3 regions of the Pseudarthrobacter humi genome follow, and region 1 is predicted to be linked to each of the others. Evidence: predicted binding sites of a transcription regulator. Region 1 holds the regulator's gene; each other region holds the start of a gene.
What was found. The regulator HrcA, encoded in region 1, represses chaperone genes, less so after heat shock. The targets are predictions, from matches to a motif close to TTNGCACTCGNNNNNNNCGAGTGCNAA.
Positions count from the first base shown of each region.

Region 2: the regulator HrcA is predicted to act here: its motif matches at 3,881-3,907, upstream of groL (chaperonin GroEL).
Region 3: the regulator HrcA is predicted to act here: its motif matches at 4,913-4,939, upstream of groES (co-chaperone GroES).

Region 1 is NZ_JANCLV010000013.1:88,611-98,116, reverse strand. Features, by position in the region: gene ybeY (rRNA maturation RNase YbeY) at 1-136, opposite strand, end outside; gene NFC73_RS16600 (PhoH family protein) at 133-1,218, opposite strand; gene NFC73_RS16595 (GerMN domain-containing protein) at 1,589-2,545, shown strand; gene NFC73_RS16590 (16S rRNA (uracil(1498)-N(3))-methyltransferase) at 2,567-3,349, opposite strand; gene dnaJ (molecular chaperone DnaJ) at 3,352-4,479, opposite strand; gene hrcA (heat-inducible transcriptional repressor HrcA) at 4,557-5,570, opposite strand; gene NFC73_RS16575 (DUF3097 domain-containing protein) at 5,718-6,566, shown strand; gene NFC73_RS16570 (DUF4870 domain-containing protein) at 6,695-7,114, shown strand; gene hemW (radical SAM family heme chaperone HemW) at 7,193-8,422, opposite strand; gene lepA (translation elongation factor 4) at 8,459-9,506, opposite strand, start outside.
Region 2 is NZ_JANCLV010000007.1:199,042-208,560, forward strand. Features, by position in the region: gene NFC73_RS12405 (RNase H family protein) at 1-477, opposite strand, end outside; gene NFC73_RS12410 (ABC transporter substrate-binding protein) at 687-1,997, shown strand; gene groL (chaperonin GroEL) at 2,074-3,702, opposite strand; gene NFC73_RS12420 (ABC transporter substrate-binding protein) at 3,994-5,262, opposite strand; gene NFC73_RS12425 (cold-shock protein) at 5,274-5,480, opposite strand; gene NFC73_RS12430 (LytR C-terminal domain-containing protein) at 5,639-6,256, opposite strand; gene NFC73_RS12435 (DUF3263 domain-containing protein) at 6,308-6,637, opposite strand; gene NFC73_RS12440 (uracil-DNA glycosylase) at 6,771-7,541, shown strand; gene NFC73_RS12445 (siderophore-interacting protein) at 7,556-8,395, shown strand; gene NFC73_RS12450 (threonine/serine exporter family protein) at 8,435-9,519, opposite strand, start outside.
Region 3 is NZ_JANCLV010000001.1:343,513-353,031, reverse strand. Features, by position in the region: gene NFC73_RS01765 (helix-turn-helix transcriptional regulator) at 1-361, opposite strand, end outside; gene NFC73_RS01760 (ATP-dependent DNA ligase) at 465-1,988, opposite strand; gene NFC73_RS01755 (dihydrofolate reductase family protein) at 2,068-2,670, shown strand; gene groL (chaperonin GroEL) at 2,770-4,380, opposite strand; gene groES (co-chaperone GroES) at 4,458-4,754, opposite strand; gene NFC73_RS01740 (hypothetical protein) at 4,964-5,347, opposite strand; gene NFC73_RS01735 (class I SAM-dependent methyltransferase) at 5,403-6,632, shown strand; gene NFC73_RS01730 (shikimate 5-dehydrogenase) at 6,660-7,478, opposite strand; gene NFC73_RS01725 (glycoside hydrolase family 3 N-terminal domain-containing protein) at 7,580-9,031, opposite strand; gene NFC73_RS01720 (glutamate--cysteine ligase) at 9,373-9,519, shown strand, end outside.

The DNA.
Region 1 (9,506 bases):
CGGGTTCATCTACCAGGAGAATGGAGAGTTCAGCCTGTGGGTGGATGTACAGCTGCTCAAAAACGTACCGGGACAGCGCCACGAGCTCCGCTTCATCAACCTGGATGCCGGACTCGTTGTTTACCTCTATGCTCACGCGCTTTCCCCCCGCTTTTCCCGGCTTACCGAGTGTTTTACTTTGTTTCGCTGGACATCGTCCCAGAGACTATAGGCACGCACGATGTCGCCCACAAGCCGGTGGCGGACCACGTCCGCATCGTCCAGGAGCGTGAAGTTTACGTCCTCGATCCCCTGCAGGATCTCCTCCACGATCCGCAGCCCCGAGCGGGTGCCGAAGGGCAGGTCCACCTGGGTGACGTCTCCGGTGACCACCATTTTGGACCCGAAGCCCAAACGCGTGAGGAACATCTTCATCTGTTCGGGTGTGGTGTTCTGCGCTTCGTCCAGGATGATGAAGGCGTCGTTGAGCGTGCGTCCTCGCATGTAAGCCAGCGGCGCCACTTCGATGGTCCCGGCGGCCATCAGGCGCGGGATGGACTCGGGGTCCATCATGTCGTGCAGCGCATCATACAGCGGGCGCAGATAGGGATCGATCTTGTCGCTCAGGGTGCCCGGCAGGAACCCCAGCCGCTCGCCGGCCTCGACTGCGGGCCGGGTCAGGATAATACGGCTGACTTCTTTCTGCTGCAGCGCCTGGACGGCCTTGGCCATCGCAAGGTACGTCTTACCCGTGCCTGCAGGGCCAATCCCGAAGATCACCGTGTTCGCATCAATCGCGTCCACGTAGTTCTTCTGGTTCAGCGTTTTGGGCCGGATGGTCTTCCCGCGGCTGGAGAGGATGTCATGGGTGAGGACGTCCACAGGGTTCTGCAATGACTGGCTGCGGAGCAACGCGACGAGCTGGTGCAACACCGCGGGGCTGATGACTGTCCCACGGGCCACGAGGCCGCGCACCTCATGCAGCAGCCGCATGATGCGGGGAACTTCGTTGGCGGGGCCGCTGATGGACAGTTCGTTTCCGCGGACATGGAAGTTAACGGACGGGAACTGCTCTTCGATGTAACGCAGGGCCTCGTCATGGCTGCCGAGCGATTGGACCATCTGATCGGAGTTGTCGAAGAGAACCACCTCCGTCCGGACACCGGGAAGTGAATGGGGGAATTCTCCGGCGGCGCGGTCAGTATTGAGCCGGCGCTTTCCGTTCGCTGATTCAGTCATGGTGCTGGCCCGCAGGCCCGTGGTCCCCTCCAGTTCGAAATTTAGGTGCGCCGGCTGCTGCGTGGGGGCTGTTGCCGAGCATGCAGGAGCCAGCGGAGTCCTTCCATCTTACGCCAGGAGGCACCTCCCGGCAGCGTCAGGCCGTCTCCGGCGAGGGTGCCCGTCACCGGCTTTCTGCGGGACGGTTGGCGTCATTAGGTATCAACTTCATATCGGGCTCATATCGTTCCCGTTGCAGTTGGGCCGGCAGCCCGGATTCGGTCCTTTTGCCGGAGCTGGCTATGCGATGCTGGAAATCACAGCCGTCCGGGGACCGGCTTACGGGGCCCAGGCCTCGCCATTTCACAGCCGGAAAGGACAGGCCACGAGAGTGCCGGAAACAGCGACCCCCCTCAGTGCCAGGCGCGTCGCGCCGCGTTTTCGTCCGCAACCTATCCTGGGCCTGCTGCCAGCATTCCTCCTTCTCACCGGTTGTATCGCGGACCCCAGCCCTGAGCCCACCCTGAATTCAAACTCCAGCGCTGCCGCCACAGGCTCCCCCGGGTCACTTTCCACCAGCGCGCCCCTGGAAACTACACAGTCCTCGAATAAGGCACCGGTCTACTGGATAGGCAGAAGCAACAGCAACGTGTTCCTATACCGGGAGTTCCGGGACGTGCCGGAACAGGAGAATCCAGTGACCCGCGCCCTTCGAGCCATGATGTCCGAGAAGCCGCTGGACCCGGATTTCTTCACGCCCTGGCAGGATCCCGAGAAACTCGCCTCGTCCATCTCCGGCAAAAACGTCATTACCGTCGATGTCTCGGAGGATGCCTTTAACAGCAATCTCGACGCCGACATGGCCGGCCGCGCCATTCAGCAGCTGGTCTTTACCGCTACGGCAGCGGCCGCGAGTTCCGGCCTGATCGATTCCGGCCAGCAGATCCAGGTCAGGATCCTGGTGGATAGCCACACAGATTACGTTGCCTTCAACCACGTCCAGCTTGGCGACCCCATGTCCCGAGCTGCCGGAATGGTGGCGCCCGTGTGGATCATCGATCCGCAGGAAGGGACTGGTTTGGCCGGCGGAAGCGTCAAGATCACCGGCCGCAGCACCGTTCCGGGCGGTAAGCTCCGCTGGCAGATCCTGCGGGCCGAAGCGAACGGGAACAAGGCGCCCTACCTGACCGGGGAGACCACTGCAGCTGCCGAAGCCGCCCAGTCCGGAGTCTTTACGCTTGCCCTTAGCCTGTCCTCGGGGAGTTACGAGCTCCGCGTTTCGCAAGTGGACGCGGCCGGCACGAGCCAGGAGCTGAATGTGGATACGCGGAACTTCAACGTCCGGTAACAGCCCGCGTAGCAGCCGGCATCAGGAGACCGGCGCTGTCCAGCGTCCCAGTACATCACTCGCCAGAACAACCGCTGCCGGCCCGGCTGTGGATGACCTCAGGACGTGGTGTCCCAAGAGCGCCGTCACGGCCCCGGCGTCGCAAAGCCGGGTGACTTCGCGGGGACTGATTCCGCCCTCCGGACCAACGATGAGCAGAATCTCCTGGGGTCCGGCGTCAGCCTGGGTGACCTGCCATGATTCCAGGACAGACCGGAGCGGCCGGACCGCGTCCTCGTGCAGGATTACGGCCAGATCCGCTGCCGCCACGGCCGCCGCAAGGCCTGGCGTTTCGACGGCGGCGCGCACCTCGGGGATCCAGGCGCGGCGTGCCTGCTTGGCGGCGGCAGTGACCACGGACTGCCATTTTGCGTGGGCCTTGGCCGCGCGCTCACCCTTCCAGCGGACAATTGATCGCTCGGACTGCCAGGGAACCACGGCATCAATCCCGAGTTCGGTTGCCGTTTCCACGGCCAGTTCATCACGGTCCCCCTTGGCCAGGGCCTGCACCAGCACAAGCCGGATGTCGGGCCGGTCCTCCACAACGAGGGCGGAGCATTCCACCGTGAGCTCCGCGGGCGACGCCGAGACGACAGTTCCGGTCAGCCGCCTTCCGGCGCCGTCGGCAATGTCCACTGCCTCTCCGGGAGATAGACGTTTTACGGCCACGGCGTGGCGTGCCTCCGGCCCCTGAAGGACAAAACGGGCACCGGGCACCAGCTCGTCCAGCGACCCGGCACCGCTGAAGAAAACGGGATTGCTCACCGCTACAGGTTACCGAACCGGTCCCGCAGCTTGGCAAAGACGCCGCCGCTGGCAGCCAGTTTGCCTTCGGTGAACTGCTCGCCCCGCAGCTTCGCCAGCTGCCGCAGGAGATCCTCCTGCGCGGCATCCAGCTTGGCCGGCGTCTCCACCTGCAGATGGACCATCAGGTCCCCGCGGCCGTAACCGCGCAGGTGCGTCACGCCGAGTCCACGGAGCGTGATGATCTCCCCGGACTGCGTCCCTGCCTTGACGTCGATTTCCTGCAGCCCGTCAAAGGTTTCCAGTGACAGCTCGGTGCCCAGGGCGGCGGCAGTCATCGGGATGTGCAGCGTTGCGTGCAGGTCGTCACCGTCGCGTGCGTAGGTGGCGTCGTTGTTGACCCGGAGTTCCACGTACAGGTCCCCGGACGGTCCGCCGGCAGGGCCCGCTTCGCCCTGCCCGGAGAGCTGGATCCGGGTGCCCGTGGCAACACCGGCCGGCACCTTGATGGTGAGCGACCGCCGGCTGCGGATGCGGCCCTGGCCGCTGCATTCGTTGCAGGGGTCCTTGATGACCGTCCCGAAGCCTTCGCAACTGCCACACGGGGCCGCCGTCATGACCTGGCCCAGGATGGAGCGCACCGCACGCTGGACCTGGCCGCTGCCGCCGCAGATATCGCAGCGCACAGGGTGGCTGCCGTCGCGGCAGCATGACCCGTTGCAGGTGGGACAGGTGACGGCTGTGTCCACTTCGAGTTTCCGGTTGACGCCGAACACGGCATCGCGGAGTTCGATCCGTACACTGATCAGCGCGTCCTGGCCGCGGCGGACCCGGGAAGCGGGGCCGGACGTGCCGCCGGCGCCGAAGAACGTGTCGAAGATGTCCTGGAACGCGAAGCCCTGGCCGGAGTATCCGCCGCCGCCGAACCCGTTGTCGGTGCCGTTCTCATTGCCGGTGGTGTCATAAATCCGGCGCTTCTGCGGGTCCGAAAGTACCTCGTAGGCATGGGTCACGGCCTTGAAGCGGTCCGATGCATCGTCCCCGGGGTTCACGTCCGGGTGGAGAGTGCGGGCCAGCTTGCGGTAGGCCTTCTTGATCTCTTCCCCGGTGGCTTCCGGCGAGACTCCGAGGACGTCGTAGTGGCTGCTCAAAGTTCGTATCTCTTCCTTGTTGTACTGCCGGCAGCCGGGCTGCCGGCACTGCTCTTCGTGCCTGGACCGCGGTGCTGTTACGGACCCAGAATTCTTGAAAGGTAACGGGCTACTGCCCTGACGGCGGCCATGGTGGTGGGATAATCCATCCGGGTGGGGCCGAGCACACCGATCTTGGCAGTGCTGTCCGGTCCGTAGCCCGTGGCCACCACGGAGGCTTCCGCGAGTCCGTCGTACGGGTTTTCACGCCCGATGCTGACTGCCACGCCCCTCGGATCCTGCGCCATGTCGCTCAGGAGGCGCAGCAGGACAACCTGCTCCTCAAGCGCTTCCAGGACGGGCCCGATACTGAGCGGAAAATCCACATTGGAACGGGCGAGGTTCGCCGTTCCGGCCATGACCATGCGTTCCTCGCGGCTGCTGTGGGCGAGCGTTTCCAGCCCGTGGGCCAAGGCCTGGGCCGCCGCGCGCTGGCCCGGGCTGACGGACGAAACGACTCCCGGCAGCGAGGAGGTCAGCCGGCTCAGCGAGATGCCCGCGAGTGATCCGAGGAAGTGTGTCCGCAGCGCGGCGATAGCGTCGTCGCCGAGGTCCTGGCCGATGTCGATCACGCGCTGTTCGACCTTGCCGGTGGTGGCGATGAGGACCACCAGGACCTGCCGGGGCGCGAGCAGGACGAATTCGATGTGGCGGATGGTGGCGCGGCTCAGATGCGGATACTGCACTACGGCGACCTGGTTGGTCAGCTGCGACAGCATCCTGACGGTCCTGTCCAGGACGTCGTCCAGATCGTCTGCGCCCTCCAGCAGCGCCTGAATGGCACGCCGTTCCGCGTGGGAAAGCGGCTTTACCGCTGAAATCTGGTCCACAAACAGCCTGTAGCCTTTGTCTGTGGGGATCCGTCCGGCACTGGTGTGCGGGGCCGTGATCAGGCCCTCGTCTTCCAGGGCCGCCATGTCGTTGCGGATGGTGGCGCTGGAAACGCCGAGGTGGTGGCGCTCCACGAGTGCTTTGGAACCTACTGGCTCACGGGAGTGCACGTAGTCCTCCACGATGGCGCGCAGTACTTCGAGTTTGCGCGGCTCGCTCATACTCCACCTCCATCCATGGTCACTGCAGGGTTAGCACTCGACATGCCTAAGTGCTAACAGTCTAATATGAGTCGCCCCGTTGTTAGCATTGGTACCGCTCCGGGCGAAATTCCGGACCAGGATCTAGCGGCAAGGCGGAATCAATCCATGCAGTACCAGAACTGGGGTCCGCAGGAGATCACCGCGCCCGTGAGAAGCGAACTCCCCGAGGTCGCCGTGGAACGCGGCATGGTTCTCGAAGACGCCCAGTCAGGCTGGGTGGGAGCGGTGACCCGGGTGGAGAAGTCAGGTGGCATGCATGTAGTGGCCCTCGAAGACCGGCGCGGCAAGTCCCGGTCCTTCCGACTGGGCTTCGGGTTCCTCCTGGAGGGGCAGCCCATCCGACTCGTTCCCCCGGCGCCCAGGCAGACCGCCCCCGTGGCCGCCGGCCGGACGGCGTCCGGCTCAGTCCGCGTTGCCGGCCAGCGTGCCCAGGTGGCCAAAGCCAGCAGGATCTGGGTGGAGGGAAAACACGACGCCGAACTCGTGGAAAAAGTCTGGGGTGACGATCTCCGCATAGAGGGCATCGTCGTCGAGCCTTTGCATGGCATTGATGACCTGGCGGGGGCGGTGGCCGCATTCGGTCCCGGTCCGGGACGGCGGCTGGGGGTCCTGGTGGACCACCTGGTGCCCGACTCGAAGGAGTGGCGCATCGCTGCCGCCGTGATGGCCTCCCCCGGTGCGGCCGGGAACGTCCTGATCGTCGGGCACCCTTACGTTGACGTGTGGCAGGCCATCCGGCCTGCCGTCCTGGGCATCGAAGAATGGCCGGTGGTGCCCCGCGGGCAGGACTGGAAGACCGGCATCCTGGCAGCGTTCGGCTGGCCACACTCCACCAAGGAAGACATCGGGCTTGGCTGGCAAAGGCTGCTGGGCGCTGTCCGCAGCTACGCGGACCTGGAAGCATCACTGCTCGGGAGAGTGGAGGAAGTCATCGACTTCCTGACGGTGCCCTGACACCGGATCCGGGTCCTGGCGGCGGCATTTGGTAGCCGAACCAGTATTCTTGGTACTGCGGAGGCTGCAGTTGCTTCAGTCCGGCATTCTCCAACCCAGCACCATTGCACTTTCGAAGGAAGAAAACCGTGGCACAAAACGCACGCGAGCACCGGGACGACCACGGCGGCCAGGGCCGTTCCGAGTATCAGGGCGTTCCGGCTAATGCGCTGCCCCTGACGGCCAGCGAAGACCGCCAGTGGGCCACGCTGGCACACTTCGGCGGGATCCTCGGCTGCGTTCCGTCGCTGTTGATCTACCTAATTTTCCGTGAGCGCGGGCCGTTTACCGCCCAGGAATCCAAGGAAGCGCTGAACTTCAGCCTGCCGCCCACCATTGCAGCCCTGGTGGCCAATCTCCTGGTGTTCATTCCGGTGGTGGGAAATGCCTTCGCCGTCATCGCCACGCTGATCTGGATTGCCCTGACCTGCTTTTCCGTGGCCGCAGGCATCCATGTCAACAAGGGCCAGCCCCACCGTTACCAGTACAACCTGCGTTGGATCAAGTAGCGGCACAACGCGGGGTCACTTCCCGCCCGATAATTGCATCGCATCGGGCCGGAAGTGACCCCGCGTTGCTTTGGGGCGTCAGCCCGGCAGGATCCTGCGGACCACGGCGTCGGCCAGCAGACGGCCCTTCAGCGTTAGTACCAGCGTGCCGTGGAAGGCAGCCGGTGGCTCCACCAGGCCGTCGGCAATGAGCCCGGCCACGGCGTGACGGCCGTGGTCGCCCAGCGTTGACGTTGCCAGCCCCGACACGAGCCGGGCCTCAAGCATCACGCGCTCCACGTCGCGGGTTTCGGCGTCGAGGGTTTCGCGCCCGGCCGCCGGTGACAGGCCCTGAGCGAGCCGTCCGGCGTAGGCCGTGGGGTGCTTGACGTTCCACCACCGCACACCGCCGACATGCGAATGTGCACCTGGCCCGATGCCCCACCAGTCGTCTCCCCGCCAGTACGCGAGGTTGTGCCGGCATGCCTGCTCCGGCGTCCGGGACCAGTTGCTGACCTCGTACCAGCTGAGGCCTGCAGCGCCGATCAGCTGGTCGGCGAGTTCGTATTTGTCGGCGTGGTCGTCGTCGTCGATTCCCGGGACTTCACCACGGCGGATCTGGGCCGCCAGCTTGGTGCCTTCTTCCACGATCAGCGCGTAGGCACTGATGTGGTCAGGCTGGTAGGACAGGGCCGTCTCCAGGGAGAACCGCCAGTCCTCCAGGGACTCCCCCGGTGTCCCGTAGATCAGGTCCAGGCTCACGGCCAGTCCGGCATCGCGCGCCCACTGCACCACCTGCGGCACGCGGCTGGGCGTGTGCGTGCGGTCCAGGACCTTCAGGACATGGGGAACGGCAGACTGCATGCCGAAGGAAACCCGGGTGAAGCCGGCATCGGCCAGGACCTGAAGGGATGCCGGGGTGACCGAGTCCGGGTTTGCTTCGGTGGTCACTTCGGCTCCGGGTTCCAGGCCCCAGTGCCCGACGGCGGCCGTCAGGATCCGCGCGAGGTCTTCCGCCGGGAGCAGCGTGGGGGTGCCGCCGCCGAAGAAGACTGTGCTCAGCGGCCGGTCCGGGAGACCCGAGTTCCGCAGGACTGAGGCGGCAAAGTCGACTTCGGACACGGCCGTGGTGGCGTAGGCGTCCTGTGACGCTCCGCCGCCCAGCTCGGTGGCCGTGTAGGTGTTGAAGTCGCAGTATCCGCAACGAACAGCGCAGAACGGGATGTGTACGTACAGGCCGAAGGCCCGGTCCGCCGCACCTGCCACTGCCTGGGCGGGCAGCAGACCGTCCGACGGCGCGGGGTCACCGAGCGGAAGAATGCTAGGCATTGCAGGGGCCTCCGGTGCTGCCGGCCACTGTGATCACTACTTCTTGGCCTTGTCCTTGGATTCGTCGGTGGTCAGCGCAGCGATGAAGGCTTCCTGGGGGACCTCAACGCGGCCCACCATCTTCATGCGCTTTTTGCCTTCCTTCTGCTTCTCCAGCAGCTTGCGCTTACGGGAAATGTCGCCGCCGTAGCACTTGGCCAGAACGTCCTTGCGGATGGCGCGGATGCTTTCCCGGGCGATGATCCTGGAGCCGATGGCAGCCTGGATGGGCACCTCGAACTGCTGGCGGGGAATGAGCTCGCGCAGTTTGCCGGTCATCATCACACCGTAGGCATAGGCCTTCTCGCGATGCGTGATGGCGGAGAAGGCATCCACCTGTTCGCCCTGGAGCATGATGTCCACCTTGACCAGGTCGGCCACCTGCTCGCCGTCGGCCTTCCAGTCCAGCGAACCGTAGCCCCGGGTCTTGGATTTGAGGATGTCAAAGAAATCGAACACGATCTCAGCGAGTGGCAGCCGGTAGCGGATTTCGACCCTGTCCTCCGACAGGTAGTCCATGCCGCCAATAACGCCGCGGCGGCTCTGGCAGAGCTCCATAATGGCGCCCACAAACTCGTTCGGCGCCAGGATGGTGGCAGCCACCATCGGCTCGCGGACCTCTGCTATCTTGCCGGAGGGGTATTCGCTGGGGTTGGTCACATGGACCACCCTCTTGTCCTCCAGCGTCACTTCATACTCCACGTTGGGGGCGGTGGAGATCAGGTCGAGATTGTATTCGCGTTCGAGGCGCTCCCTGGTGATTTCCAGGTGGAGCAGGCCGAGGAAACCGACGCGGAAGCCGAAGCCAAGCGCGGCCGACGTTTCGGGCTCGTACACCAGAGCGGCGTCATTGAGCATCAGTTTCTCCAGCGCATCGCGGAGCACCGGGTAGTCCGTGCCGTCCAGCGGATACAGGCCGGAGAAGACCATCGGTTTGGCATCGGCATAGCCGGGAAGGGACTCCGTGGCAGGCTTGGCGAGGTTAGTGACGGTGTCGCCGACCTTGGACAGGCGGACGTCCTTCACACCGGTGATGAGGTAGCCC
Region 2 (9,519 bases), on a different contig from region 1:
CGCTGTCGGGGCTCCCGCGAAGCCCGGGCCTGAACGCGCTGCCACACCCTGCTGGTACGCGGTGGCGGCTGCACGCGCGCGGACATCGGCTGCCTCATTGAGGTCGTGGCCTGCGTGGCCCTTGACCCATTCAAACGTGTATTTCCGGCCGGCGATTTCCCGGTCAAGTTCCTTGAGCAGCTCCACGTTCAGGACGGGTTTTCCGTCGGCCTTCCGCCAGCCCTTGCGTTTCCAGCCCGGCATCCACTTTGTGATGGAGTTGATCACGTACTGGCTGTCGCACAGGACCCTCAGGTCCTGCTCCGGGACATGGGCGGTGGCACGGAACAGATCCAGGACGGCCATCAGCTCGCCCTGGTTGTTGGTGCCGTGCGGCCATCCCCCGGCGCGCCAGCAGTCGTCGTTCACATACCAGGCCCAACCGGCCGGGCCGGGATTTCCTAGAGCCGAACCGTCGGCCGCTGCAGTAATTGTCACCTAACCATCCTGCCAGACAGCGCCGGCAACCGGTTCAGCCAGCATGCGGGAAACCGCTTACCGAAAAGCCTTGACGCCGAAGTCGAAGCGCGGCAGAATCGGAATCCTGGCCGGGAAAGCGCTTTCTCAGCTGAAGCTTCGCGCCGGCACCGACGCCGTCACGGGACACGCGCTGGGTGGACCTCCACCCGTTTGAGGAAGGCACATCAATGAAGATTCGGACCATTAGCCGCAGGAGATTCCAGTTCGGCGCCGTCGCCGTCGCTGTCTCACTGCTCGCCACAGGCTGCGGTGCACCCGCCGGCTCCAGCGAAAGCAGCGAAGTCACCCTGCGGTTCGCCTGGTGGGGCAACGAGTACCTCAACGCGCAAACAGAGCGGGTCATCGACGCGTTCGAGGCGGAACATCCCAACATCAAGATCGAATCCGAGCCGGGCGAATGGGCCAGCTACTGGGACAAACTGGCCACCACGACCGCTGCCAATGACGCACCGGATGTCATCCAGATGGACCAGAAATACATCGCCGAGTACGGCGGCCGCGGGGCGCTGCTGGACCTGGCCAAACAGGGCGGGATCGACACCTCCACGCTGGACAAGGAATCACTGGCGTCCGGCCAATACGACAACGCACAGTACGGGTTGAGCACCGGGAAGAACGCTTACGTCATCATGGCAAACACCAAGGTCTTTGAGGCAGCAAACGTGCCTGTCCCCGACGACACCACCTGGACCTGGGACGACTTCATGGACACCGCCGCGAAACTCAGCGCGGCCGGTGACGGGAAGAGCTACGGCGCAGCCTATGGCAGCAACGAGGCGGACCTCATCATCTGGCTTCGGCAGCACGGCGAGAACCTCTACTCCCAGGACGGAAAACTGGACTTCGACACCGCTACGGCCGCTTCGTTCTGGGAACGGCTGAAGGAACAGCGCGATTCCCAGGCAAGCCCGCCGGCCACGGTGGCCACTGAGGACTCCGGCGCAGGCCTTGAGGAGAGCCTGTTCGGCACCAACCGTGTAGGCATGGCCTGGTGGTGGACTAACCAGCTGGGATCGCTGGAAACCACCACGGGCAGCAGCATCAAGATGCTCCGGGCCCCCAGCCCCGACGGGCAGTCTGCGGACAACGGCATGTACTACAAGCCCACCATGTTCTGGTCCGCGTCCTCACGGTCCAAGCATCCGGAAGCCGCCGCAACCTTTATCAATTACCTGGCCAACAGCCCCGCGGCAGGCGCCATCCTTATGACAGACCGCGGAGTCCCCGGCAACTCCGGGATCGTCGAGGGCATCACACCGGCCCTCAAGCCGGCTGACACCACCGTGGTGGCCTTCCTGAAGGACATTGCGCCGGACATCGCCGACGCGCCTCCCGTCCCGCCGGTGGGTGCCGGCAGCGTCCAGAACGTCATCAAGCGGTTCACCGATGAAGTCCTGTACGACCGGCTGACTCCGCAGGCGGCCGCCGACGCGTTCAAGAAGGAAGTCGAAGGAATGCTGGCCACGGCCCGCAAGTAGCGCAAACAAATGCGGCCCCCTCCAGTGGAGGGGGCCGCATTATGGTTTGCGCGGAACGTGGTCCGGGCGCTGGGGACTAGAAGCCGCCCATACCGCCCATGTCGTCGCCGCCACCCATGGCCGGAGCGTTCTTCTCCGGCTTGTCGGCCACAACGGCCTCGGTGGTGAGGAACAGACCGGCAATGGAAGCCGCGTTCTGCAGGGCAGAGCGGGTTACCTTGACGGGGTCGTTGATGCCGGCAGCCAGCAGGTCGACGTATTCGCCGGTTGCTGCGTTCAGGCCGTGGCCTGCAGGCAGGCCGCGGACCTTGTCGACAACAACGCCAGGCTCGAGGCCGGCGTTGAAGGCGATCTGCTTCAGCGGGGCGTCGATGGCAACGCGGACGATGTTCGCACCCGTTGCTTCGTCACCGGTCAGGTTCAGGTTCGCGAACGCCTTGGCGCCGGCCTGGATCAGCGCAACGCCGCCACCGGCGACGATGCCTTCTTCAACAGCAGCCTTCGCGTTGCGGACAGCGTCCTCAATGCGGTGCTTGCGTTCCTTGAGCTCAACCTCGGTTGCGGCACCGGCCTTGATGACTGCAACGCCGCCGGCCAGCTTGGCCAGGCGTTCCTGCAGCTTCTCGCGGTCGTAGTCCGAATCGGAGTTTTCGATCTCGGCACGGATCTGGGAAACGCGGCCAGCGATCTGGTCGGCGTCGCCGGCACCTTCAACGATGGTGGTCTCGTCCTTGGTGACAACAACCTTGCGGGCGCGTCCCAGGAGTTCCAGTCCGGCGGTCTCCAGCTTGAGTCCGACTTCCTCGGCGATGACCTGGCCACCGGTGAGTACAGCGATGTCGGCCAGCTGGGCCTTGCGGCGGTCGCCGAAGCCCGGAGCCTTGACGGCAACGGACTTGAAGGTGCCACGGATCTTGTTGACGATCAGGGTGGCCAGGGCCTCGCCCTCGATGTCCTCGGCAATGATCAGCAGCGGCTTGTTGGACTGCATGACCTTTTCCAGGACAGCAACCAGTTCCTTGACGTTGGAGATCTTGGAGTTGACGATCAGGATGTACGGGTCCTCAAGGACCGTTTCCTGGCGCTCGGTATCGGTAACGAAGTACGCGGAGATGTAACCCTTGTCGAAGCGCATGCCTTCGGTGAGCTCGAGCTCCAGGCCGAAGGTGTTGGATTCCTCGACGGTGATGACGCCTTCTTTGCCCACCTTGTCCAGGGCTTCAGCGATCAGGGCGCCAATTTCGTCGTCACCGGCGGAGATGGAGGCAGTTGCCGCAATCTCTTCCTTGGTTTCGATTTCCTTGGCGGAGGCCAGCAGCTCAACCGTGACGGCCGCTACGGCCTTCTCGATGCCGCGCTTGAGGGACAGCGGGTCAGCGCCGGCCGCGACGTTGCGCAGGCCTTCCTTGACCAGGGCCTGCGCCAGCACGGTAGCCGTGGTGGTGCCGTCGCCAGCGACGTCGTCCGTCTTCTTGGCAACTTCCTTGACCAGCTCGGCGCCGATCTTTTCGTAAGGGTCGTCCAGCTCGATCTCCTTGGCGATGGAAACACCATCGTTGGTGATCGTGGGGGCGCCCCACTTCTTTTCGAGGACGACGTTGCGTCCACGCGGGCCGAGGGTGACCTTGACGGCGTCGGCGAGGATGTTCAGGCCCCGCTCAAGACCGCGGCGTGCCTCTTCATCAAATGCAATGATCTTGGCCATAACGGCAGTAGTCCTTTCGGGACAGTCGTTAAGAATGAACCTCACTGCAGTGCCCGCGACGGACGATCCTTCACCGGCGGCCTCTGTATGCCGCGGCTGGGGATCTCACTCCAGCTAGGTATTTCTCTCGCTCCACGACCGCCGCCAAGCCCCGATTCCGGTCAAACCGGACGTTGCTTTAGCAGTCGGTACGTATGAGTGCTAACTCAATAATTAGCACTCCCTAGGTGAGAGTGCAAGCGAAAGGTCCCGTAAATCGCCCTGTCAGGGCGGCCCGTTCGCCACCGGCGATCAGCCCGTGGCCCGGCCTGCCGCCTCGTGGCCGCTGAGAACTGCCCTGTTGTCTGCGCCGTAGGTGAACACCATGTAGTTGGCCGTCGTGATGTCACCGTTGGCGTCGAAGGCAACCGGCCCCGATTCGCCGTCGTAGTTAATGCCTGCCCCGGTCTTCAGGACCGCGAGGCAGTCGGTGTAGGACAGGCACGGCTTGGTGGCCGGGCCCGGGGCCTGCGCGGCGGGCTGCCCGCCTCCTGTCCCGCCGGAGACGGCGATCAGGTTGGCGGCGATGGAGCGGCCGGCGTCGTCGTCAGCCTTGGCTGCCGCCAGGACCGCCAGGTTCACGGCGTCGTAGGTCTCCGCGGCGAACGAAAGGTCTTTCAGGGCAGGGTTGACCGACACAAGACGGGCCTGGAAGTCCGCAGACGGCAACAGGCCCGGCACCACTGCACGTGCACCTTCGAGCGCCTTGGATCCAAGTCCCGAACCGTACTGGGCGAAGGCGCCGTCGCTCAGGATGATGCTCTTGCCCGAAAGTCCCGCGTTATTGAGCTCTGCGATGGCGCCCTGGGCGTCGTCCCTGGCGATCAGCACTACAGCGTCAGGAGTGGCGGCCTTGGCAGCGGCTGCGGCGTTCCCGGCGGCGCCGGGCTTGAAGGCGGTGGTGGAGACAGTTTCCAGGCCGGCGTTTTTGGCGGCGCCGGCCACCGCGGCAGCCACGTCCTTTCCGTAGCTGGAGTCCTGGTGGACCACGGCCAGGCTCTTGGCGCCGCCGTCCTTGGCCAGCTTCACCAGCACCGATGCCTGGGCTACGTCCGCCGCGGCCGTCCTGAAGTAATAGCCGCCGCTCTTGTAGCGGGACAGGCCGGCAGCGGAGTTTGCAGGCGAGACGAGCGGCACGCGGGCCGCCGCGAGGACGTCGATGGCAGCGGCGGCGTGACTCGAATCCGTGGGTCCAATGACCGCGTCAACCTTGGCTGAGGCCAGACTCCTGGCCTGGGCGTCGGCACCATCACCGGCGCCCACCACCAGATCTACGGGCCTGCCCTTGTGGCCGCCGGCCGCATTGATTTCCTTGATTGCCAGTTGGGCCGCGGCGAGCTGCGAGTCGTTGAGGAAGGCCTGCTTCCCTGTGCTGTCCTGGATCAGCCCGATCCGCAGCGTGCCGTCACCGGATGCTTCAGCGGATTCAACGCGGGCGCCGCCGCCGCCGGCTCCGGCACAGCCGGCCAGGGCCAGCAGGAGGGCCGCCCCTGTGGTCGTGCGGACGATTGTTGAACGCAAGCTGCGGGAGATCACTGCGCGGGCCGGACGTTTTCTGCCTGCGGGCCCTTCTCGCCTTCACCGACTTCAAGCTCCACGCGCTGTCCCTCATCCAGTGCCCGGTAACCTTCGCCCTCAATAGCCGACCAGTGCACAAAGACATCGTCCCCGGAGCCGTCCACCGTAATAAAGCCGTAGCCCTTTTCGGCGTTGAACCACTTAACCGTTCCCAATGCCATGATGTCCGCTCTTTTCCGTCGTGCCGTCGGTCCCCGTCGGAAGTGTGCCGCTTGTTACGGACCGAAGCCTGAAATCACTCTAGCGACAAGCCATCCGGCGGGCCGAGCCACACGGCCGCTCCGGTGCCCAAAAGTTATTCAGGCGTGACCGCGCGGCGTTACTGGTAGCCCGGCCCCAGGACAACAACCAACGGCACCTGGAATTCCTGGGTCTCCACCAGCGTGGGGATGTTCAGGAGTTTGGAGACTGCTTCTGCGTTGGCTTTCTGCGCCGGGCCTGCATAGAAGATTGCGGATGTCTTTTGCGGAGCGCCGCCCCAGTTTCCCACCTGGCCCAGGGTCCAGCCATCGGCCTGGACCATCGAGCTGATGCGTCCGGCGAGCCCGGCCGTACCTGCCGCGTTGTAGATGGCAATGCCCTGGGTCTTGTCCAGCACAGCTGCGGAGGGGACGTTACTGGGCGAAGCGCTGGGCCCGGCGTCCGGGCTCTTCGAGGGCTCCGGGTCTGCGGAAGATGGAGCGGTGACGGACGGTGCCGTGCTTGCCTCGGAGGCCGCGGTTGATTCCAGGCTGGTGGAGGCTTCGCTGCCGGCCTGGGTGAACCCGAGCTTGGGAAGGATCAGGAAGGACACCACTCCGATGGCCAATGCCACAATCCCCACAGCAAGGATGGGCCACAGCTTGCGGCGGGCCGGCGCCGATGCCGCACGGTGGACGCCCTGCCGCGAGGCGGACTCCGGAACCTTGTCGAATTCATCCCGAGCGTATTTGGTCATGGTGGGGAGACGTCCTTGTTGATTGCTGCTGATGGCTCAGCACGAGCGTGGTCAGGCGTCGGAACCCAGGCGTCGTGCAGTGCGTGCCCGGTGACGCGACGTACGTAGTCTACGCAATCTCTTGACCAGCATGGGGTCGTGGGCCAGTGCAGCTTCGGTGTCAATGAGGGCGTTGAGCAGCTGGTAGTAGTGCGTTGCGGACAGATCGAACAGCTCCCTGATGGCCTGTTCCTTGGCCCCGGCGTACTTCCACCACTGCCGCTCCAGCGCAAGCATCTGTTGGTCTCGCTCGCTCAGGGGGGAGTCACGAAGCGTAAAATCCGCCAGCAAAGAGCCGCGCTCTTCCGGCTCCGGCATGTGTTCGCGAGCAGGTTCCGCCACGGCACACCCTTTCGCTGGTCTCGCTGAATCACCGGTTAAGTTTCAAAATCTCCTCCCCATGCTACGGCGTGAATAACACCGTTGTCATTTGCGCCCCGGATGCAGCGGCCGGCAACCCTGCGAGAATGGGAGCGTGTTTGATTCTGACGCGCTCTTCGAACTGGCGGCGGACCCGGCGGATGCCCTGGGCTTTGCCGAGATGGCCGCCTTGCCGCTCACTGCGCTGATGGCGGCCGACTGGGCGGAGGCGCTGGGCCCGGTGGAGAGTGAACTGCGCAGTGTCCTGCGCTTCCTGGCCACCGAAGTTGCCGCGGGGCACCAGGTGCTGCCGGCGCCGTCGAACGTTCTGCGCGCCTTCCGGCAGCCGCTGGCGGGCGTGAAAGTCCTGGTAGTGGGCCAGGACCCCTACCCGACGCCGGGCCATGCGATCGGCCTGTCCTTCGCCGTTGACGGACGGACCCGGCCCATCCCGCGGAGCCTGGCCAATATCTACCGTGAGCTTGAGTCCGACCTCGGCCTTCCGGCGCGCGTCCACGGCGACCTGTCCGCCTGGGCCAGCCAGGGGATCCTGCTGCTTAACCGGGTCATGAGCGTCCGGGCCGGGGCAGCCGGCTCCCACCGGGGCAAAGGCTGGGAGGCCATCACGACGGCGGCAGTCACCGCGGTGGCCGGCCGGCGCACGTCCGACGGCGGCCCGGCGCCGCTGGTGGCGGTGCTGTGGGGAAAGGACGCGGAGAGCGTCCGGCCCCTCCTACCGGGCGCGGCGGTCGTGTCCAGCGCCCACCCCAGCCCGTTGTCGGCGTCGCGCGGATTCTTCGGCTCCCGGCCCTTCAGCACCATCAACCGGCTGCTGCAGGACCAGGGCTGCCCTGGCGTAACCTGGGACCTCCCCGCGCTCCCTTAGCTTAGGGTTACCTTATGAGCACTGTTCCGGCCGCCACCAGCGCCACAAAAAATACACGTCCGCAGATCGACCTCACGGTCATTCGACGGGAAGAACTCTCGCCCCACATGGTCAGGATCGTGGCCGGCGGCAAGGGTTTTGCCGCCTACGTGAACAACAGCTTCGTGGACCGCTACATCAAGATCGTTTTTCCGCAGCCCGGCGTTGACTATGCCCAGCCCCTGGACCTGTGGACCATCCGCGAAACCATGCCCCGCGAGCAGTGGCCCTTCACCCGCACCTACACGGTCCGCTGGGTGGACATCGAGGCGCAGGAACTCGCCATCGACTTTGTAATCCACGGCGACGAAGGGCTGGCCGGCCCTTGGGCGGCTGCCGCCAAGCCCGGCGATACCTTCACCTTCACCGGGCCGGGCGGTGCCTACAACCCGTCGCCCGACGCTGACTGGTACCTCTTTGCCGGTGATGAAGCCGCACTTCCTGCGATCGCCGCCGCCATCGAATCACTGCCTGTTGAAGCGGTCGGCCTGGCGTTCATCGAGGTGGACAGCGACGCGGACATCCAGCCCCTCGCGTCCCCGGCGGGCGTTCAGGTGACCTGGCTCCGCCGCAACGGCGTTCCTGCAGGCGCCGGGGAACTCCTGGTTTCCGCGGTTGCCGGCGCCGAGTGGCCCGCCGGACGGGTCGACGTTTTTGCGCACGGCGAGCGCGGCTACATGAAGGGCCTCCGAGACGTCTTTTTCGTCCAGCGCGGCCTCGAACGGAGCCAGGTTTCGCTGTCCGGCTACTGGGCCCAGGGCCGGGTGGAGGACGATTTCCAGGCTGAGAAGAAACTCCCCGTAGGAAAGATCTAAGCAGGGTAGATCTGACCGTTGCCTAACGGCGGCGGGCGGTTAACGGCGGCGGGCGCGGCGCCGCTCGTTGCTGGCCAGGCTGCGTGTCAAGGGCCGGGCCAGGGTGTCGCCGAGGACAATGCCGGCGGCTGTGCCCAGGACTATCGCGCCGGCGTTGAGCATGCCGCCAGCTCCCAGCAGGACTTCGGATTCCTCGATGGTCAGCACATACATCGAGCGGAAGATGGTCAGTCCAGGCAACAGGATCAGGGCCGCCGGGACGGCCACCACCAGCTGGGGAGCGCCCATTTTCAGAGCCACCACTCGAGCCAATAGTCCAATCACAACGGCCGCGACCGCCGGGGAGAAACGGTCACCGACGCCGAGGGAAGCAGCGCCAAGCAGTACAAAATAGCCCACCACGCCCACGGCTGCGGTGGGCAGCAGCAGTTCCCACGAGGTCTGCTCCGTCACGCCGATGGCCATCACTGCCACGGCGATAAGGATGACCAGGACCCAGAGGTCGTAGGCAGGCGGAAACGTTTCCGTGACGCTAATCGGCTGCATCCCGGTCATCGAACCGATCACAAAGGCCACCGCGATCCCGGCCACAATCGCGCCGAACGTCAGCAGGGTGGACAGGAACCGGCCCGCGGCGGTCACCGGGAACCCGTTGATGGCGTCCTGGACCGACGAGACGAGGCGTCCGGTGGGCAGGAGCAGGAGGATGCCGCCCACCACCACAATCGCCGGTGCGTTAGTGAGCTCAAACCGCCACAGCAGCAACGCGGTGAGCGTCACGCCGAAGGAGCATGCCGCCGTCGTGAAGAAATCCGGAACCCTCCACCGGCCCAGCTGGCGGGCGAGCAGGCTGACACCGATGTTGGCCACGAAGGCGATGCCCGAGGACACCGGACCTCCGCCGAGCACGCCCACAAAGACTGCCGCGAACACGCCGAAGGCTACAGTGACCATCCAGCGTGGAAACGGTTTGGGGCTGGTGATGGCCTCGTCCAGCCGGCGGATCGCCTCATCGCGGCCCACTCCCCCGGCCACGATGTCCGTCACCAGCCGGTGTACTTTGGCCAGCCCGGCATAGTTGTTGGTCCAGGACCGCACCACCCGAAGCAGCGCGATCGGCGTCT
Region 3 (9,519 bases), on a different contig from region 1:
GCAGCAGACCCTGCACGGCGCTCGGCTCGGCCAGTTCATCCACGAGCCGCTGGCCGCGGGCAAACCACCCTCCGGCCCTGGCCTGCTCCCCGAAGAACATCAGTTGCATGCCCATCCAGCCGGCGCACCGTGCGGCACCCTCGACGTCGCCCACCAGGAGGTATTCCTCGTGGGCACGGGTGAGGGTCTCCAGCCCGGGGGTGCTTTTGCCAGTCAGGATCTCGGCCGTAGCCAGCCGCTCAAGGTCGCCGGCCGGCAACCCGCCTCGCTTATCGGCATCACGGAAGGTCTGGTACGCCTCGGTCCAGCGATGTTCCTTGAAAGCTGACCTGCCCCGGTCAATGCCTGTATCAGCTGACATCTGGCCCCTTCCGGATACCAACCGCCCAACCTGTTGGCCCGCCGCACGCCGGGCGCGCCAGTACATAATCGCCACGGTACGCCCGGTGGAGAAGCGGCACAAGCTACGGACGCAGCAGGGCGCGCAGCGTCTGAATCGTGTCTGCCTCGGCCGCCGTCTTGTCGTCGCGGTAGCGCTTGACCCGGGCGAACCGAAGGGCGATTCCGCCGGGATAGCGCGAGGACTGCTGCACGCCGTCGATCGCGATCTCCACCACGGTGACGGGCTCGACCCAGACGGTGCCCGCCGTTCTCCGCACCTCCAGCTCCTGGAACCTCTCGGTCTGCCAGCGCAGCAGCACATCGGTGATGCCTTTGAAAGTCTTGCCCACCATCACGTAGCCGCCGGGTTCGCCGAACTCGCCGGCCGGGTCGAGGGCTCCCAGGTGCAGGTTCGACAGGAACCCGGTCCGCCGTCCTGACCCCCACTCGCACGCGAGCACCACCAGGTCGTAAGTGAGCACCGGCTTTACCTTGATCCAGTTGGAACCACGCCGGCCAGCCGCGTAGGCCGATCCGACCGCCTTCACCACCACACCCTCATGGCCTGCGGCGAGCGCATCGCGCGACACTCTCTCGGCAACGGCCGCATCCGCCGTGATCTCCCCCGGGATCCGATGCCCGGGGGCGATGCGCTCCAGCACGCCGATACGCGTCGCCAGCGGTTCGTCGAGCAGGTCGCGCCCGTCGATGTGCAGCACGTCGAAGAACCACGGATGCAGCACGGTAGCGCGCGCCGCGTCCGCCCCGAACCGCGACATGGTCTCCTGGAACGGTCGCGGGCCGCCGTCCTCATCGAGGGCGAGGGTCTCGCCGTCGAGGATCACATCGCGCACCGGCAGCCCTCGCACCACCTCCACCACCTCGGGCAGCCGGTGGGTCACCTCGGCCAGGGTGCGGGTGTAGATGCGAACTTCGTCCCCGACGCGGTGCACCTGGATGCGCGCGCCGTCGAGCTTGTATTCCACGGAGGCTTCCCCCGTCACCTCCAGTGCCGCGCTGGCACTGGCCGCGGTCGCGGCGAGCATGGGCTGCACGGGACGGCCGACGACGAGGCCGACGGCGTCGAGCTCGGCTGCCGTTCCCGTGATCGCCAGCAGGGCGGTCCGGCCGAGATCGCCGGAGAGCATCGCCGCGCGGCGTACGGCGTCGACAGGCCGGTCGGCGGCGCGGGCAACGGCATCCGTCAGCACGTCCTCAAGCGCACCGGTACGCAGTTCACCGAGCAGCACGCCGGCGATGAAGGCCTGCTCGCGCTCGGTGGCTGCCGCTGTGAGCAAGCGGAGTGTCGCGGCGCGCTCCGCGGTTGATCCAGCGCCTGCGGTAACGAGCAGCCGCTCCAGCGCGGCGTCGAGGTCGGCGACAGTCAGGCTCGGCTCGGCGGCCGGCTCCCCCATGGCGGCTGTCATGCCGCGCCAGCCGATCCCGACACGGCCCTGTCGCGGCCTGGCGATGAGCAAGCCGACGACGGCTGCGATGTCCGCGGGCTCGAGCCGGCGCAGCAGATCGGCCAGTGCGTCGACCTTCGCGAGTCGGGAGCGGGTCGACGCGACGGCATCCGTGGTTTTCACGAGCTCGTCCAGCAGCATGGCATCAGTCTGCCACGCCGGCGACGCCGGGCAGTGAAGAACGCTGGACAGCACCGGGGGGCCGTTCCAGAATGGACGCGTGGGCATCATCGTCGCGAACCTGTTCATCACTCTCGACGGCGTCTACCAGGCGCCCGGCGGTAGCAAGGAGGACACCGAGGGCAGCTTTGCCTTCGGTGGCTGGCAGATGCCGGTGACCGATGACGAAGCCGACGCGGCCATTGGCGCCGAGATCCCCCTCATCGACGCCCTGCTTCTGGGCCGGAAGACCTACGACATCTTCGCGTCGTACTGGCCGCACCAGTCTGATGACATCGGCGGGACACTCAACCGGGTGCCCAAGTTCGTTGTCTCCAGCACCCTGACAGATCCGAGCTGGGCAGGCACCACGGTGCTGCCGGATGCCGCCGCCGCGGGACGGCTCCGCGAGGAGTACAACCAGGTGCATATGTTCGGCAGCGGGGTCCTCATCCGTTCCCTGCTGGCCGCAGACGTGATCGACCGCCTCCACCTCTGGCTCTATCCGATCACTCTCGGGCAGGGCAAGCGCCTCTTCGACGACGGGACCATCCCCGCCTCATTCCGTCTCGCCGAGCCCGCGCGCACCTTCCCGAAGGGGGCTGTGTCGCTGGTCTACGAGCGTGCCGGCAACGTTGAAACACAGGACATGCCGGGCACATAGGACACAAAGAACCGGCCCAGCCGAAGCTGGACCGGTTTTTTGTGCGTCAGAGACTTGATGCAGAGGCCTGGGCCCACGCCGTCAGGGAGACGGTGGGGATTAGTGGCTGTGGCCTGCGTGCTCGTCTTCGTTGGCCGGCTTCTCCACGACGAGGGTCTCGGTGGTGAGAACCAGCGCAGCGATGGATGCCGCGTTGCGCAGGGCTGCACGGGTGACCTTGACCGGGTCGATGACACCGGCGGCGATCAGGTCCTCGTACTCGCCCGTCTTGGCGTTGAAGCCGTTGTTGGTTTCGAGCTCGGCCACCTTGGCGGTGACAACGTAGCCGTCGAATCCGGCGTTCTGGGCGATCCAGCGAAGCGGCTGGACCAGCGCGCGGCGGACGATGCCCACAGCAGCGGCGGCGTCGCCTTCGAGGGCCTTGACTGCAGGGTCCTCATCGAGGGCCTTCAGTGCGTGGATCAGTGCTGAACCGCCACCGGCCACAATGCCCTCTTCGAGGGCGGCACGGGTGGAGGACACTGCATCTTCGATGCGGTGCTTCTTTTCCTTCAGCTCAACTTCGGTGGCTGCGCCGACCTTGATGACACCGATGCCGCCGGCCAGCTTGGCCAGGCGCTCCTGGAGCTTTTCACGGTCCCAGTCGGAGTCGGTGCGGGTCAGCTCGGCGCGCAGCTGGGAAACCCGGGCTGCGACGTCTTCTGCGGAACCGGCGCCGTCAACGATGGTGGTGTTGTCCTTGGTGACCGTGATGCGGCGGGCGGTACCCAGCACCTCGAGGCCAACCGAATCCAGGCTGAGGCCCAGTTCCGCGGAGATGACCTGCGCACCGGTGAGGGTGGCGATGTCCTGCAGCATGGCCTTACGGCGGTCGCCGAAGCCCGGAGCCTTGACGGCAACAACGTTCAGCGTGCCGCGGATGCGGTTGACGATCAGCGTGGACAGGGCCTCGCCCTCAACGTCTTCGGCAATGATGAAGAGCGGCTTGGAGCTCGCCAGAGCCTTCTCCAGCAGCGGCAGGAAGTCCTGCACGGAGGAGATTTTGCCCTGGTTGATCAGGATAAGGGCGTCTTCGAGGACGGCTTCCTGGCGTTCGGAGTCGGTCACGAAGTACGGGGAAAGGTAGCCCTTGTCGAACTGCATGCCTTCGGTGAGGACCAGCTCGGTCTGCGTGGTGGAGGACTCCTCGATGGTGATCACACCATCCTTGCCGACCTTGCCGAATGCCTCGGCGAGGAGCTCGCCGATTTCGTCGCTCTGGGCCGAGATTGCTGCCACGCTGGCAACCTGCGTGCCTTCAACCGGGCGTGCGTTCTCGAGCAGGCGGGCCGCAATGGCTTCCACGGAAACCTCGATGCCGCGCTTGATCTGGCCCGGAGCGGCGCCAGCCGCAACGTTGCGCAGGCCTTCCTTGACCAGGGCCTGGGCGAGCACGGTGGCCGTGGTGGTGCCGTCGCCGGCAACATCGTTCGTCTTCGTGGCTACTTCCTTGGCCAGCTGCGCGCCAAGGTTCTCATACGGGTCATCAAGCTCAATTTCGCGGGCGATGGTGACGCCGTCATTGGTGATGGTGGGTGCCCCCCACTTTTTGTCGAGGACAACGTTGCGGCCGCGGGGGCCGAGCGTCACCTTGACAGTGTTGGCGAGCTTATCGATGCCGGCTTCAAGCGACCGGCGTGCAGCGTCGTTAAACGCAAGCTGCTTTGCCATGGTTTTGTCCTTTCAAAGACAGAACCCCGCACTGTTGTTCAGTCAGGGACGGAACAGCAGCACGGGGATCCAAAGAGTTACTTTACGACGATCGCCAGAACGTCGCGGGCGGAGAGCACGAGGTACTCGGTGCCACCGGTCTTGACTTCAGTTCCGCCGTACTTGGAGTAGATAACAACGTCGCCAACGGCAACATCGATCGGAACGCGGTTGCCGTTGTCGTCAAAGCGGCCGGGGCCTACTGCAACAACTTCGCCTTCCTGCGGCTTCTCCTGTGCGGAGTCCGGGATAACCAGGCCGGAAGCCGTGGTCTGCTCGGCTTCGAGCGGGCGGACAACAATACGATCCTCAAGAGGCTTAATAGAGACCGACACTCGGACCTCTCCTTCTACGTCAGCAAATTCATGGACAGTTGAGCTGCTTCGCCGTGGCTGGCAAACCGTCGTCGCGGTGCCGGCAGCAGCCTGGCTGGCAGCTCTTCATGTGTTAGCACCCTCCTAGGGAGAGTGCTAATGACGACTCTATGTATTGGTTAGCACTCGGTCAAGGCGAGTGCCAGAATTATGTCGCCGGCGAACAGCTGCTACCGGCCGGTGAGGTCCTCGAGATCGACGTCCTCGTCGCCGTCGTCCCCTACCTCAACGGTGCCCCGCCGCAGGTACAGCACCACGGCGCCGCCCACGGCAGCCAGCAGCGAGACCACCAGCAGGATGATGCCGCCTATGCGCGCCCCGGCGTAGAGGCTGCGGATGTCCTGTGCCTCGTCCGTGGCGTCCTGGATGTTCTTGCCGCCCACGGAGTAGACGGTGGCGTTGAACGTGTCCAGGAAGAGGATGATCACCAGCAGCGCGACGCAGACCACGGCCACTGCGGATCCTGCAATCAGCGCGGGGCGGGCAAACTTCACCAGGTCCGGCTTTCTTGCTTCGGGTAGTCCGGACGGCTGGGTGCCTGCGCTGTCTTCCATGCCTTCAACCCTAGCGGGAACTGGCCTCCGGGCTACCTCCACTAGGCTTGAACCCATGGCTCAAGCACCGCAGGACCAGATCGCCCCACTGCTCACGAGCGAAGGCTGGGAGCTCCTGGCGTCCCTGGGCCCGTATCGCGAGGACAAGTCCTTTGAGCTCAATGCGGCCCTCCGCAAGGCCGGGCACTCCCCCGCACTGGTCTCCGCCGTCCTCACCCAGTCCCGGCTGCGCACTAAAGCCGAGCTGAAGTTCGGCGAGTTCGCCCGGAGCATGCTCTTCACGCAGGCCGGGCTGGAACAGGCCACGCGTCTCACGGTTGCCGCCCGGCATGCCGAGCGGTTTGCGCAGGCCGGTGTCCGCCACGTGGCCGACCTCGGCTGCGGCCTTGCCGCGGACTCCTTGGCGCTGGCATCGATGGACATTACGGTCACGGCCGTGGAAATGGACGAAACCACCGCCGCCTGCGCCACGGTCAACCTGATCCCCTTCCCCAACGCCACCGTGGTGCACTCGGACGCCACCACCGTCCCGTTGGACGGGGTCGACGGCGTCTGGCTGGATCCCGCACGCCGGGTCACCTCCACCTCGGGTACCAAGAGGATCTGGGATCCTGAGGCGTTTTCGCCGCCGCTGTCCTTTGTGGAAGCACTCGCCGCCACCGGGCGCGCCGTTGGCGTCAAAATGGGCCCCGGCATGCCGCACGAATCAGTTCCCGCCGGCTGCGAGGCGCAGTGGGTATCGGTGGGAGGCGACGTCACCGAGGTGGCCCTGTGGTTCAACTCCGTGCGCCGGCCCGGAATCCGCCGCGCGGCGCTGCTGCTGGGCCCGCAGGGTGCCGCCGAGCTGACCAGCGCTGAAGACTTCGACGGCGGTCCCGCCGCGCCGGTGGGTCCGGCGGCGGGTTACCTGTATGAGCCCGATGGCGCGGTGATCCGCGCCGGACTGGTGGCCGACGTCGCGCTTCAACTGGGCGGACACCTGCTGGACGAGCACATCGCCTACATCTGCGCTCCGGAGCTGGTGGACACGCCGTTCGCCCGCGCCTACAGGGTCCTGGAAGTGATGCCGTACAGCGTCAAGGCGCTCAAGGCCTGGGTGAAGGAAAATGGCATCACGGTGCTGGACATCAAGAAACGCGGCACCTCGGTAACCCCGGAGGAACTGCGCAAGCAGCTGTTCGCCGGAAGCAAGGTGGCCGGGAAGAAGGCCGGACAAAAAACAGCCACCCTGGTCCTGACCCGCATTGGGGAGGACCGGGTGGCCATCTCGGTGGAACCTGTCTAAGGCAGCGAACCGTCCTGAGACCCGGCCTTACTGGGCGCGCATGAAGTCCTCGGCGGCCCGGACCTGCTCGTCGGTGGGCCTGACACCGGTGTAGAGCACAAACTGCTCGAGCGCCTGGATGGTGGCCACCTCGGCTCCAGTGATCACCTGTTTCCCGGCGGAGCGGGCCGCCTTGATCAGCGGTGTCTCCGCGGGCAGCGCCACGACGTCGAACACTACTTTGGCTGCCGCGATGGCATCTTCCGGGAAGGACAGCGAGTCCACGTCCGGCCCGCCCGCCATACCGATGGGGGTGACGTTGATGATCAGGTCCGCCGTGCCGCCGTCGAGCGTTGCCCTCCATTGGAACCCGTACTGCTCAGCGAGCGCCCGGCCGGTGTCTTCGTTCCGGGCGATGACGGTGACGTCTGTGAAGCCGGCGTCACGCAGGGCCGCGACGGTGGCCTTGGCCATGCCGCCGGCGCCCTGGACCAGCACCGAATAGTCCGTGGGCACGGCGTTGCTTGCGAGGAGCTGCTCGATGGCGGTGTAGTCGGTGTTGTAGGCCTTCAGGTGCCCGTTGGTGTTCACGATCGTGTTGACCGAATCGATGGCCTTGGCGGAAGGATCCAGTTCATCCACGAGGGCCATCACGTCCTCCTTGTACGGCATGGACACCGCGCAGCCGCGGATTCCCAGGCCCCTGACGCCGGCGATCGCCTGGGCCAGGTCTGTGGGGGCGAAGGCCTTGTAGATCCAGTTCAGGCCCAGCTGGTCGTAGAGGTGGTTGTGGAACCGCGTCCCGTTGTTGCTGGGCCGGGCCGACAGCGAAATACACAAGGTCATGTCTTTATTGAGAATGGGCACCTGCCCATTAAACGCGTTCCGCCCAACTAGGTCGCAGTAGATGTCGTTTTGAGCGCTCATAACGACATCTACTGCGACCTAGTTGGGGTGGGTGCCTTTGGTTACGGGCAGCCTGTCCCTGCCGGATAGCTTCCGACGGCGGCGGGCAGCTTTCCCGGGGCGGTCGCCTTGCCTGCCAGCACGGCAACGAGGGCGTCAAAAGCGCCAGGTGTGCGGCCGTAGAGCGCAATCTTCACCGGGGCAGTGGAATCCTGCAGCGGCCATGGCGCATCCAGGGCCACGGCAATATCGCCCCCAACAGGCCGACCGGCGTAGCCGATGAGGCTGACCAGGGGGCCCGCCCCGGTGCCGAGCCCTGCCTTCGCTGCGGCAGCCTCAAACCGTGCCCGGTCCTGCGCTGATCCGCCGGCAATCCGGATGCTTCCCTCGACGATCGGCGCGTCGCAGTGTCCGGACAGCACTGTGACGGCGGCCGCGGAGACCCGCGCCGAGGTGTCGGCACCGCTGCCGGGGGCTGCGCCGGCGGGGGCCGACCCGGCAGGCGGCGACGTGGCGCGGCCGCGCCAGGTCATCATGGTGGCGACGCGGACAGCTGCTTCGTCCAGGCGGGCCGCCGGCAGTGTTCCGGCCGCGACAGCGCTAACGATGGCTGTGTGGGCCTCCCCCACGTCCGTGGGCATCAGGAGCAGGTCCGCGCCCGCGGCGAGCGCCGCCGTTGCTGCGGAGCCGCCCGGGTATTGCTGCTGGACTGCGCCCATGTTGAGGGCATCGGTCACCGCCACACCCTTGAAGCCCATGCCGCGCAGCGCAGCATAGGTGGGGCCGGACAACGACGCCGGGACGCCGGGTTGCAGGGCCGGTACGGCGATGTGCCCGGTCATGACCATGGGCATACCGACGGCGATGGCCGCCCGGAACGGCTTCCAGTCCCGGGCTTCGAGTTCCGCGATGCCCGCGGGCTGGACAGGGAGGTCCTGGTGCGAGTCAACGGTGACGGAGCCGTGGCCGGGGAAATGCTTGACGGCGGGCAGGACGCCGGCCTCCTGCATGCCCTGGGAAAACGCCACTGCCAGTGTTCCTGCTGCGTCGGGGTTGCCGGACATTGACCGGGCACCGATGGTGGGATCTGCCGGGCCGATGGTCACGTCCGCATCGGGGGCGAAGTCAACGGTGAAGCCCAGGGACGCGATCTCCGCGGCCAGGGCGCGGCCGGCGTCCTTGGCGAGTGGTGCACTGCCGGCGGCTCCGTAGCTCAGGGCCGTCGGCCATTCGGTCAGGGGCGCACCCAGCCGCGTCACAATCCCGCCCTCCTGGTCCACGCCGATGAGCCCGGGCCAGGGCCTGCCGTCGGCCTTGGCGGCCTTGGCCAGCCGGGCGTTGACAGCAGTCATGGCAGCCGGATCCGCCTGACCGCGCGCGTCGAGCGGGATGTTGTCGCCCATGATGATGGACCCGGCCAGATGGAGGCGCTCAATGGCGGCGGCCTGGGCTTCGGCGTCGGTACCGGCGTACACGGGCATCAGCACCTGGCCGGCCTTCTCCTCGACCGACATCGCCGCCACGGCGGCCGCGGCGACATCCTGGTCCCGCTGTTCGGGACCCCAGCCCAGCGGCAGCAGCCCGGGGTCAGGTGAGGGAGAAGCGGACGGAGAGGCCGTCGTCGGCCGCTCTGATTCCGGGGTTGAGGCCGGCGCAGGGCCGGAGGTCGCCGGGGCGGTGGCGGGAACTGCCGTGCAGGCAGTCAGGGCGGCCACGGCAGCGGCCACTATTGGGAGGGTGGTTTTGTGAATACTGTCACGGGTCCAAAGGAACAAGGCCATCAAGACGATGCTACCCCTGCATTAGACTTGAATGCGGCGCGTGCCCAGGGATGTCTGAACAGTTAGGGGAACGCATGAAGATTGATTTCGCTTCATCGAAGCAATCAACTCTTGGTGTGGAATGGGAGCTGGCCCTGGTGGACGGCCAGACCGGCGAACTGGCATCAGTGGCCAACGAAGTACTCAGCGGCGTGGTTGCCAAGCACCCAGAACTCAACGAA